3 regions of the Acidovorax sp. K2F genome follow, and region 2 is predicted to be linked to each of the others. Evidence: predicted binding sites of a transcription regulator. Region 2 holds the regulator's gene; each other region holds the start of a gene.
The links. Region 2 encodes FNR, which switches genes on or off when oxygen is low (the NO sensors DNR and NnrR bind a similar motif). Its sites were predicted from a motif close to TTGATNNNNATCAA; they were not measured.
Positions count from the first base shown of each region.

Region 1: a site for FNR is predicted at 1,667-1,680, ahead of cyoA (ubiquinol oxidase subunit II). Genes of this name have one in related genera too.
Region 3: a site for FNR is predicted at 1,919-1,932, ahead of N4G42_RS00990 (universal stress protein). Genes of this name have one in related genera too.

Region 1 is NZ_JAOBSQ010000045.1:18,402-21,675, forward strand. Features, by position in the region: gene N4G42_RS17100 (MFS transporter) at 171-1,511, opposite strand; gene cyoA (ubiquinol oxidase subunit II) at 1,773-2,831, shown strand; gene cyoB (cytochrome o ubiquinol oxidase subunit I) at 2,840-3,274, shown strand, end outside.
Region 2 is NZ_JAOBSQ010000041.1:81,425-84,698, reverse strand. Features, by position in the region: gene ccoG (cytochrome c oxidase accessory protein CcoG) at 1-971, shown strand, start outside; gene N4G42_RS15990 (FixH family protein) at 1,036-1,314, shown strand; gene N4G42_RS15985 (hypothetical protein) at 1,372-1,665, shown strand; gene fnr (fumarate/nitrate reduction transcriptional regulator Fnr) at 1,776-2,498, opposite strand; gene hemN (oxygen-independent coproporphyrinogen III oxidase) at 2,688-3,274, shown strand, end outside.
Region 3 is NZ_JAOBSQ010000001.1:200,749-204,022, reverse strand. Features, by position in the region: gene N4G42_RS01000 (LysR family transcriptional regulator) at 37-1,014, shown strand; gene N4G42_RS00995 (metallophosphoesterase) at 1,027-1,872, shown strand; gene N4G42_RS00990 (universal stress protein) at 1,986-2,408, shown strand; gene N4G42_RS00985 (fasciclin domain-containing protein) at 2,608-3,063, shown strand; gene N4G42_RS00980 (fasciclin domain-containing protein) at 3,119-3,274, shown strand, end outside.

The sequences.
Region 1 (3,274 bases), on a different contig from region 2:
CTGAGCCCTTGTGGCAGTGTGCCCCGTTACGATGGACTGAGCCGTGCTTTGCAAGCCCCCCAAAGCAAAGCGCCCGGCACAACCGGGCGCTTTTTGAGCCTTTTATGCTGGTAGCGCTAGTGGAACATGCGCTGCAAGCTATACATTCAATAGCAGTTCGTCAGCATGCATCAGCGGTCGCGCCGCTCCATGCGGCGGTTCAGGTTCAGCGCGCCCAGCGTGCAGGCCACACCCGACAGCAGGTACACCGTCACTGCCAGCAGACCGAACTGCGACGACAGATACAGGGCCACCAGCGGTGCGAAGGCTGCACCAATGATCCAGGCCAGGTCGGCCGACAGGGCCGCGCCGGTGTAGCGATACTGCGGCGAGAAGTTGGCCGTGACCGTGCCCGATGCCTGGCCGTACGACAGGCCCAGCAACACAAAGCCCAGCAGCAGGAACATGGTGCTGCCCACTTCGCCAGTGTTGAGCAACACCGGCGCCATGAAGCTGAACACGCCAATCAGCACGGCCATGCCGCCCAGCAGCTTGCGGCGGCCCAGGTGGTCCGACAGCCAGCCCGACACCATGATGGCGCCCGCCGCGAGGAACGCGCCGACGATCTGCACGCCCAGGATCTGGGTGACTGGCTGGTCGGAGTACAGCGTGATCCACGACAGCGGGAAAACCGTGACCAGGTGGAACAGTGCAAAGCTGGCCAGCGCCGCAAAGGCGCCCAGCAACACGTTGCTGCCTTCATCACGCATGACGCGGCTCACCGGCACGGGCTGCAACTCGCGGTCCTTGAGCAGTTCGGAGTACGACTGCCCCACCACCAGACGCAGGCGGGCAAACAGGGCCACCACGTTCACGGCAAAGGCCACAAAAAACGGATAACGCCAGCCCCAGGCCAGAAACTCTTGCACCGTGAGGCTGCTGTACAGGTAGGCAAACAGGCCCGCAGCCAGCACAAAGCCCAGAGGCGCGCCCAGCTGGCCGATCATGGCGTACCAGCCCCTGCGCTCTTTGGGGGCCGACATGGCCAACAGCGACGGCAAGCCGTCCCACGAACCACCCAGCGCCAAGCCCTGGCCCACACGCAGGATCAGCAACGCCACGATGGCTGAAGTGCCCACATCCTTGTAGCCCGGCAAAAAGGCCATGCCCACCGTGCAGACGCCCAGCACGAACAGCGCAATGGTCAGCTTGGTGCCCCGCCCCCAGCGCCGCTGGATGGCCATGGAGATGGCGGTACCCACCGGGCGGACCACGAAGGCAACGGCCAGCAGCGCAAAGGCCATCAGCGTGCCGTCCAGGCGCGACAGGAAGGGAAACAGGAAGGACGGGAAGACAAGAACGCAGGCGATCCCGAAAACGAAGAAGTCGAAATACTCGGACGAGCGTCCGATGATCACGCCCACAGCGATTTCGCTGGGGGTGACGTCTTCATGCGTATCAGCCCGCGAGAGAGAGGCGGCGCTTTCGTGAAAACCGGCCGCAGGGTAAGTGGCAGTGGCGGGGCTGCTCATGAACATGGCTCCTTGACGTTGTGTAGCTAACTCAGACCGCTCCGTTCTACACGCAACTTCTGTGGGCCACAAGTGCGGTTTCACTATGCCGACTGCAGGAAATGTCCTTCAAAGCCCTTGAATGCACCACATTGGTGCAAAAACAGCCTGCGCTTTTGACCTTGGACAAAATGTCCAATCGACAAAAAAGCTAGCGCTAGTACATTCGCACACATCCCGTTGTCCGCGTTTACCCTGAAACGCATTGATCGCGCTCTACACATGCTCAAACTTCCCCAACTTCGTGGGCCCACCTGGCTGCTCGCCCTGACAGCGCTGGGTAGCCTGGCAGGCTGCAGCAAGGCTGTCGTGCTCAACCCTGCCGGTGACGTCGCTGCCCAGCAAGGCCAGATGGTCATCACCGCCACGCTGCTGATGCTGATCATCATCGTGCCCGTGATCGCGCTCACCCTGCTGTTTGCCTGGAAATACCGTCAGGGCAACACCGAGGCCGAGTACGACCCGGAATGGCACCACTCCACCACTCTGGAGCTGGTGATCTGGACCGTGCCGCTGCTGATCATCATTGCGCTGGGCGCCATCACCTGGATCGGCACCCACAAGCTCGACCCCTACCGTCCCCTGGACCGCATCGACGCGCAGCGCGCCGTGCCCGCCGATGTGAAGCCGCTTGAAGTGCAGGTAGTGGCCATGGACTGGAAGTGGCTGTTCTTCTACCCCGAGCAAGGCATCGCCACCGTGAATGAAGTGGCGGCACCGGTGGACCGCCCGATCCTGTTCAAGCTGACGGCCACATCCACCATGAACGCGTTCTACGTGCCAGACCTTGCCGGCATGATTTACGCCATGCCCGGCATGCAGACCGAGCTGAACGCGGTGATCAACAAGCCTGGCGTGTTCAAGGGCATGTCGTCGCACTACAGCGGCGCGGGTTTCTCGGGCATGACGTTCAAGTTCCATGGCCTGAGCAACGAGGACTTTGCCCAGTGGGTGCAAAAGGCCAAGACCGAAGGCAAGCCCCTGGACAAGGGCACCTACCTGAACCTGGTCAAGCCCAGCGAACGTGATCCGGTGCAGCGCTTTGCCTCGGTGGAAGAAGGCCTGTACGACAAGGTGCTCAACCGCTGCGTCGAAGACGGAAAGATGTGCATGCACCACATGATGGCCATCGATGCCCTGGGTGGCGACGCTTACATGCGCGCTGCAGGGCTGAACCTACCCCAGGACGTCTGCACCGTGCAAAACGCCGCCCAGGTGGTGGCCGCACTCGAAACCCGCAACGCACCGGCACCAACGACTGGCGCCAGCATCCGTCAATGAGCACTCCTATGTCCTCCGAAACCCTTTCTCCATCCCACTGGGCGCTGGGCCGCCTGAGCTGGGACGCCGTACCGATGGCGCATGAGCCCATCGTGCTGGCCACCTTCATTGCCGTGGTGTTGGGCGGCCTGGTCGTTCTGGCCGGTATCACCAAGTTCCGCCTGTGGGCCCCCCTGTGGCGCGACTGGATCTGCAGCATTGACCACAAACGCATCGGCATCATGTACATGATCCTGGGCCTGGTGATGCTGCTGCGCGGCTTTGCCGACGCCGTGATGATGCGCCTGCAGCAGGCCATGGCCTTTGGCGACAACATGGGTTACCTGCCTCCGCACCACTACGACCAGATCTTCACCGCCCACGGCGTGATCATGATCTTCTTCGTGGCGATGCCGCTGGTCACCGGCCTGATGAACTACCTGGTGCCGCTGCAGATCGGCGCG
Region 2 (3,274 bases):
TCGAGAAGATCCGCAAAAAGTTTCTCAAGCAGGTGGTGTGGATCACAGTGGCCCTGTGGACTGGGTTCACTTTCGTAGGGTACTTCGTGCCTATCCGCGAACTGGGCAGCGAGCTGCTGGCGTTTGAAGGCGGCTGGCAGATTTTCTGGGTGCTGTTCTACGGCTTTGCCACCTACGGCAACGCAGGCTTCATGCGCGAGCAGGTCTGCAAGTACATGTGTCCCTATGCGCGCTTTCAGAGCGCAATGTTTGATAAAGACACGCTCATCGTCACCTACGACCCTGAGCGTGGCGAGCAGCGCGGCCCGCGCAAGAAGAACATTGACTACAAGGCCCAGGGGCTTGGCGACTGCATTGACTGCTCGCTGTGTGTGCAGGTCTGTCCGGTGGGCATCGATATCCGGAAGGGCTTGCAATATGAGTGCATTGGTTGCGGGTTGTGTGTGGACGCCTGCAATACCGTAATGGACAAGATGCAGTACCCGCGTGGCCTGATCCGCTATTCCACCCAGAACGGCGTGGCCAAGCGCTGGACGCAGTCCCAGATGCTGCGTCGCGTGCTGCGTCCCCGTGTGCTGATCTACACCGCCGTGCTGGTAGCACTGTGCGTTGCCATGCTGGCCAGCCTGGTGGTGCGCACGCCGCTGAAGGTGGATGTCGTGCGTGACCGGGCCGCGCTCTCGCGCATTGTGGCGGGGGGCAAACTGGAGAATATTTACCGGCTGCAGATCATGAATGCCACGGAGGGCGAACAGCGCTACCGCATCAGTGCGCGTGGACTGGAGGGGCTGGAGGTGGCCTCCGAGGCCGAAGTGGATATTGGCGCAGCAGAGTCGCGCTGGGTGGCCGTGCGTTTGCAGATTCCGTACGGTTCCGCCACGTCGGGCTCGCATGCGGTTCAGTTTGACGTGCAGGCCGTCGGGGCAGCTGCCCACGTGACGGAAAAATCCGTGTTTCTTGTGCCGCGTTGAGCGGCATCCCGGTGGGGCCTTTCAGGGCCGCACTTTGACCGATATTGTTGAGGAGTAGAGCACCATGTCTTCAAACCCTGCCATCGCGACACCGGCAGTTCCCATGCCCTGGTGGAAGTTCGGCCATGTGTGGCTGGTGATTGCCGGGCCTGCCATCGTGATCGTGGCTGGCTTTGTGACGCTGTGGCTGGCGATTTCTCGGCCTGACCCGGTGGTGGCCGAGGATTACTACCGCCAGGGCATTGAGATCAACAAGACCTTGGTGGCGCCGGAGAAAAGCCTGGCACCGGCCCTCAAGGCCCGCAACCATGCGGCCACCCCCGTGCAAGACCAACCACGCTGACAACCCGCCGGTCGCTGCCCCCAGCGACCCCAGGCAGCACCAGGAGACAGAACCGATATGTGGACGCAACGCCTGATGTGGATTGCATGGCCCGCCTTCTTGATGGCGGGCGTGCTGGAGATGCTGGTTTTTGCCATGGTGGACCCCCAGGACCTGCACTGGTTCGGCCAGCCCCTGGCGCTGTCACGGCAAGGGGTGTACACCCTCGCATTTTTTGTGTTTTGGGCCATCACCATGGCAACGAGCGCATTGACGACACTGCTTTCCATGTCTCCGTTCGAGGTCAACCGGTGCCCGGTGCCCGATGGGGAGCGCCCCGACGATTGCCGCAAGACATCGTCCTGCCCCTGAGCCCTTTTCGCCTGCTTGTCTGGGCATGCAATGCATGCCGTTTCGCAAGAGATGGTTGTACTTTGTGCTGAACCGACTCTCTGCGTGGAAGTGGCTCAGTGTCAGTGTCGTCAGTGGCAGGTCTGCTGGCTGTTCACAATGCGTCGCAGGGCATCGGTGTCGAGAATGCGCACATGGCGCTGTTTGACTTCCACGATCCCTTCTTCCACAAACTTGGAGAAGGTCCGGCTGACCGTTTCGAGTTTGAGACCGAGGTAGCTGCCGATTTCTTCGCGCGTCATGCGCAACACCAGTTCCGACTGCGAGAAGCCCCGTGCATGCAGGCGCTGCACCAGGTTCAGCAAAAAGGCGGCCAGGCGTTCCTCGGCACGCATGCTACCCAGCAGCAACATCACGCCGTGCTCGCGCACGATCTCGCGACTCATGATCTTGTGCACGTGGTGCTGCAGGGCAGTGACTTCGCGTGACAGCTCTTCAATGCGGTCGAAGGGCATGACACACACTTCGGCGTCTTCAAGTGCCACCGCATCACAGGTATGGTGGTCATTGACGATGCCGTCGAGCCCGATGATCTCGCCCGCCATCTGAAAGCCCGTGACCTGGTCGCGACCGTCTTCCGTGGCCACGCAGGTCTTGAAGAACCCGGTGCGGATGGCATACAGGGACGTGAAGGACTCGCCATTGCGAAACAGCGTGCCTCCGCGTTTGACTTTGCGACGGACGGCGACCACCTCGTCAATGCGCTGGAGCTGCTCTTCGTTCAAGCCCACGGGCATGCACAGCTCGCGGAGGTTGCAGTTGGAGCAGGCGACTTTGATGGTGAGCGGGTTCATAGGCACATGGACTTGGGTTGTTGGTCGAGCATATCGTGCTTGCCGTACACGAACCTGAATACAGGGCGCGGGCGAGCGGCTGACCTTCATCAAATTGTCGCCGTATCGCTTGTTGGTTCACTTGATGCAGGTCAAGGACATGTCCCGGAGCCTACGGCACAGTCAAGGTGTACGCAAGGAAATTTCCCCATGACTGCTGTTTCGCCAGATCTTCTGCGCCGCTTTGACGTGCCAGGGCCCCGTTATACGTCCTATCCAACGGCCGACCGATTTGTGGAGGCCTTCGGTCAGGAAGATTATGTGCTGGCGCTGCAGCAGCGCCGTTCGGGCACGCTGGCCAAGGCCATGCCGCTGTCCCTGTACGTGCACATCCCGTTTTGCGAATCCCTGTGCTACTACTGCGCCTGCAACAAGATCATCACCAAACACCATGACCGCGCCGAGGTCTACTTGCGCTACCTGAGCCGCGAGATCGACCTGCACACCGCGCACTGTGGCGTAGGACAGGTGGTGAGTCAATTGCACCTGGGCGGTGGCACGCCCACCTTCCTCTCAGATGCGGGCTTGCGGGAGCTGATGGCCATGCTCAAGCGCAGCTTCACGCTGGCGCCCGGGGGCGAATACTCGATCGAAGTGGATCCGCGCACGGTCAACTCCGAGCGTCTGGCGCTCCTGGCTGAATTGGGCTTTAACCGCCTGAGTTTTGGCGTGCAGGACTTTGATGCCGAAGTGCAAAAGGCCGTGCACCGCATTCAGCCTGCAGAGCAGGTTTTTGC
Region 3 (3,274 bases), on a different contig from region 2:
TATTCATGTCAGTGATGAATATGCTCTTGGGTGACCATGACTCCCCTGAACTTCCGCTCCCTGGACCTGAACCTGCTGCGCGTCTTTGACGAGGTGATGGCCGAGCGCAGCCTCACCCGGGCTGCGCACAAGCTGTCTATCACCCAGCCGGCAGTCAGCAATGCCATGCGGCGCCTGCGCGATGTGGTGGGCGATGAACTGGTGGTGCGCAGCGGCCAGGGGGTGGAGCCCACGCCACGTGCACTGGCCCTGTGGCCCCCAGTGCGCGAGGCCCTGGCCCATTTGCAGGAGTCCCTGGCGCCGGGGCACTTTGACCCGGCAACGGCGGAGTCCACCTTTGTGCTGGCCATGGCCGATGCCACGGCGGCGACACTGGTGCCGGCCCTGGTGGAGATCATCGAGCGCGAAGCCCCCGGCATCTCCATCCGCGTGCTGCCGCTGACCACGCGCGACCCCCGGCGTCTGCTCGAAGAAGAGGCGGCCGACATGGCTGTGGGTTACTTTCCAGCGGCACTGGCCGACCTCACGGCGCGGGCACAGTCCGGTGGCGTGGTCGCCTTTGAAAGCCGCCGGCTGTACGACGGCGAATACGTGTGCGTGATGCGCCAGGGCCACCCTCTGGCCGACGCGCCGCTGACGCTGGACACCTACTGCGCAGCGCGGCACATGCTGGTGAGTTTTTCGGGCCGGCCCTTTGGTTTCATCGACGAAGCCCTGGCGTCGCTGGGCCGCGAGCGCAAGGTTGTGATCACGGTCAACCAATTCTTCACGGCCGGTCGGGTGGTGTCGGGCTCGGACCTGCTGACCGTGCTGCCGCGCCACTTTGTGCCAGTGACCGGCATCGCCGACGCCTTGGTGCAACGGGCTTTGCCCCTGGACGTGCCCGCCGTGCACGTGGATGCCCTGTGGCGCCGGCGCGGCCCCCAGCAGGCTGCAATGACCTGGCTGCTGCAGGCGCTTGCACGGTCAGCACGGCGCACCTTTCCGGGGCAGGACCTGCACGGCACGCCTTAGACTGTACGGCTGATGAATATCCAGCTTTTGTCCGACCTCCATCTGGAGGCACACCCCCACTTTGTGCCCGAGCCCGCCCTTGGCACGGATGTGTTGGTGCTGGCGGGGGACGTGGGCTCCTACCAGCAGGGCTCTCAACTGGACGACGACGACTTCGGCCTGGCCCGGTTTTCGCCGTTGTCCCAATATGCAGGCTGGCCGACCCCCGTGCTGTTTGTGCCCGGCAACCATGAGTACGACGCCCAGGACTTCGATGCCGCGCACCTGCGGCTGCGCCGGACCTGTGACCGCTTGGGCATTGCGTGGCTCGAACGTGAAACCCTGGTGCTGCAAGGCGTGCGCTTTGTCGGCACGACACTCTGGAGCGATTTCGACGCGCTGGCCGACCATGAAGGCACCACCGACCTCACGCGCCGGCTCCAGCTGCGCGACAAGGCTTTTCGTGCGGCCAACTTCTACCTGCGCAAGACCGGTGGCACGCGCCACGCGGAGCCGTTTCTGGCCGAACCCATGCGCGATCAGGCGCTGGTTTGCCAGCAGTGGCTGCGCGATGTGCTGCAGCAGCCATTTGACGGTGCCACCGTGGTCGTCACCCACTTTGCGCCCAGCCTGCGCAGCGCCGACCCCCGCTACGGCCTGGTGCCTGGCACGGCGGGGTTTTGCAACGCGCTGGACGACCTGCTGATGTACACCCCGTTGTGGCTGCACGGCCACCTGCATGCGCCCAGCGACTACACCGCCCAGGGCACGCACAGCGATGGCTCCGCCTGGCAGTGCCGGGTGGTGGCCAACCCGCTGGGTTATGCGCGCAAGGGCGAGCAGATCGCGTTTCAGCCGCGCTGCATGGTCACCGTATGATCGGTGCGCGGTTCGTACGAATCCGCCACGCGCCGAACAGAACAACATGACCCAGGTCAAGACAACAGGCACCCGCGCAGAGTAGTCTGCTTCATCCTTTTTCGGAGAACACCATGAACATCCTGCTTGCTGTCGATGGCAGCGCCTACACCAAGAAAATGCTGGCCTACCTGGCCACCCACGAAGAACTGCTGGGCGGCACCCACACCTACACCGTGCTGACGGTGCAGGCCCCGCTGCCTCCCCGTGCACGCGCCGCGCTGGGCAAGGAAGTGGTCGACAACTACCACGCAGAAGAAGCCGAAAAAATCCTCGCCCCGGTGTGCAAGTTCCTGGGCCGCCACGGGGTGGATGCCAAGCGCAGCGTCAAGGTCGGCGCGGTGGGCGAGACCATTGCCAAGGTGGCAGACACCGGCAAGTTCGACCTGCTGGTCATGGGCTCGCACGGCCATGGCGCCATCGCCACGCTGGTGATGGGCTCGGTGACCACCCAGGTGCTGGCCCACAGCAAGGTGCCGCTTCTGATCGTTCGCTGAACGCACAGGTCCACAGCGCACGACGGCGCAACGGCGCAACGCCCACCCCAAAGCCCTGCCTTGCAGGGCTTTTTTTCATCTCGTTACGACTAAATGGTTATTGAATAACCAATCAGTTTACTTTCGTACCAAATGGTTATACATTCGCGCCACGCCCATCTTGGCGTGTCATTTCCATCGAAACCGAGAGGAACGACCCATGAAGAAGACCCTGATTGCACTCGCTTTGACCGCTGGCGCCACCTTCAGCGCCATGGCGCAAGACATCGTCGATACCGCCGTGAAGGCGGGCAACTTCAAGACCCTGGTGGCCGCCGTGCAGGCCGCCGGTCTGGTGGACACCCTCAAGGGCCCCGGCCCGTTCACGGTGTTTGCCCCCACCGACGAAGCGTTCGCCAAGATCCCCAAGGCCACGCTGGACGGCCTGCTGGCTGACAAGGCCGCACTGACCAAGGTGCTGACTTACCACGTGGTGCCCGGCAAGGTCATGGCCAAGGATGTGAAGGCGGGCAAGGTCAAGACCGTGCAAGGCCAGGAACTCACCGTCAGCACCAGCATGGGCGTGACGGTCGACCAGTCCAAGGTCATTGCCACCGACGTGGCCGCCAGCAACGGCGTGATCCATGCGATCGACACGGTGCTGATGCCCAAGTAAGCCACAGGCACCACCGCTCTTTTCACCCACCATCCATTCACGAGGAGAAGCCGCCATGAACACCGTATTCAATCGCCGCACCGTCCTGATGGCCGCCGCCCTGGGCGCCAGCACCACCCTGTTGCAGGCCTGCGGGGGCAGCGACGACGAACCCCAGCGCAACATCGTCGAACTGGCGCAAAACACCCCCGAGCTGAGCATCCTGGTCGAA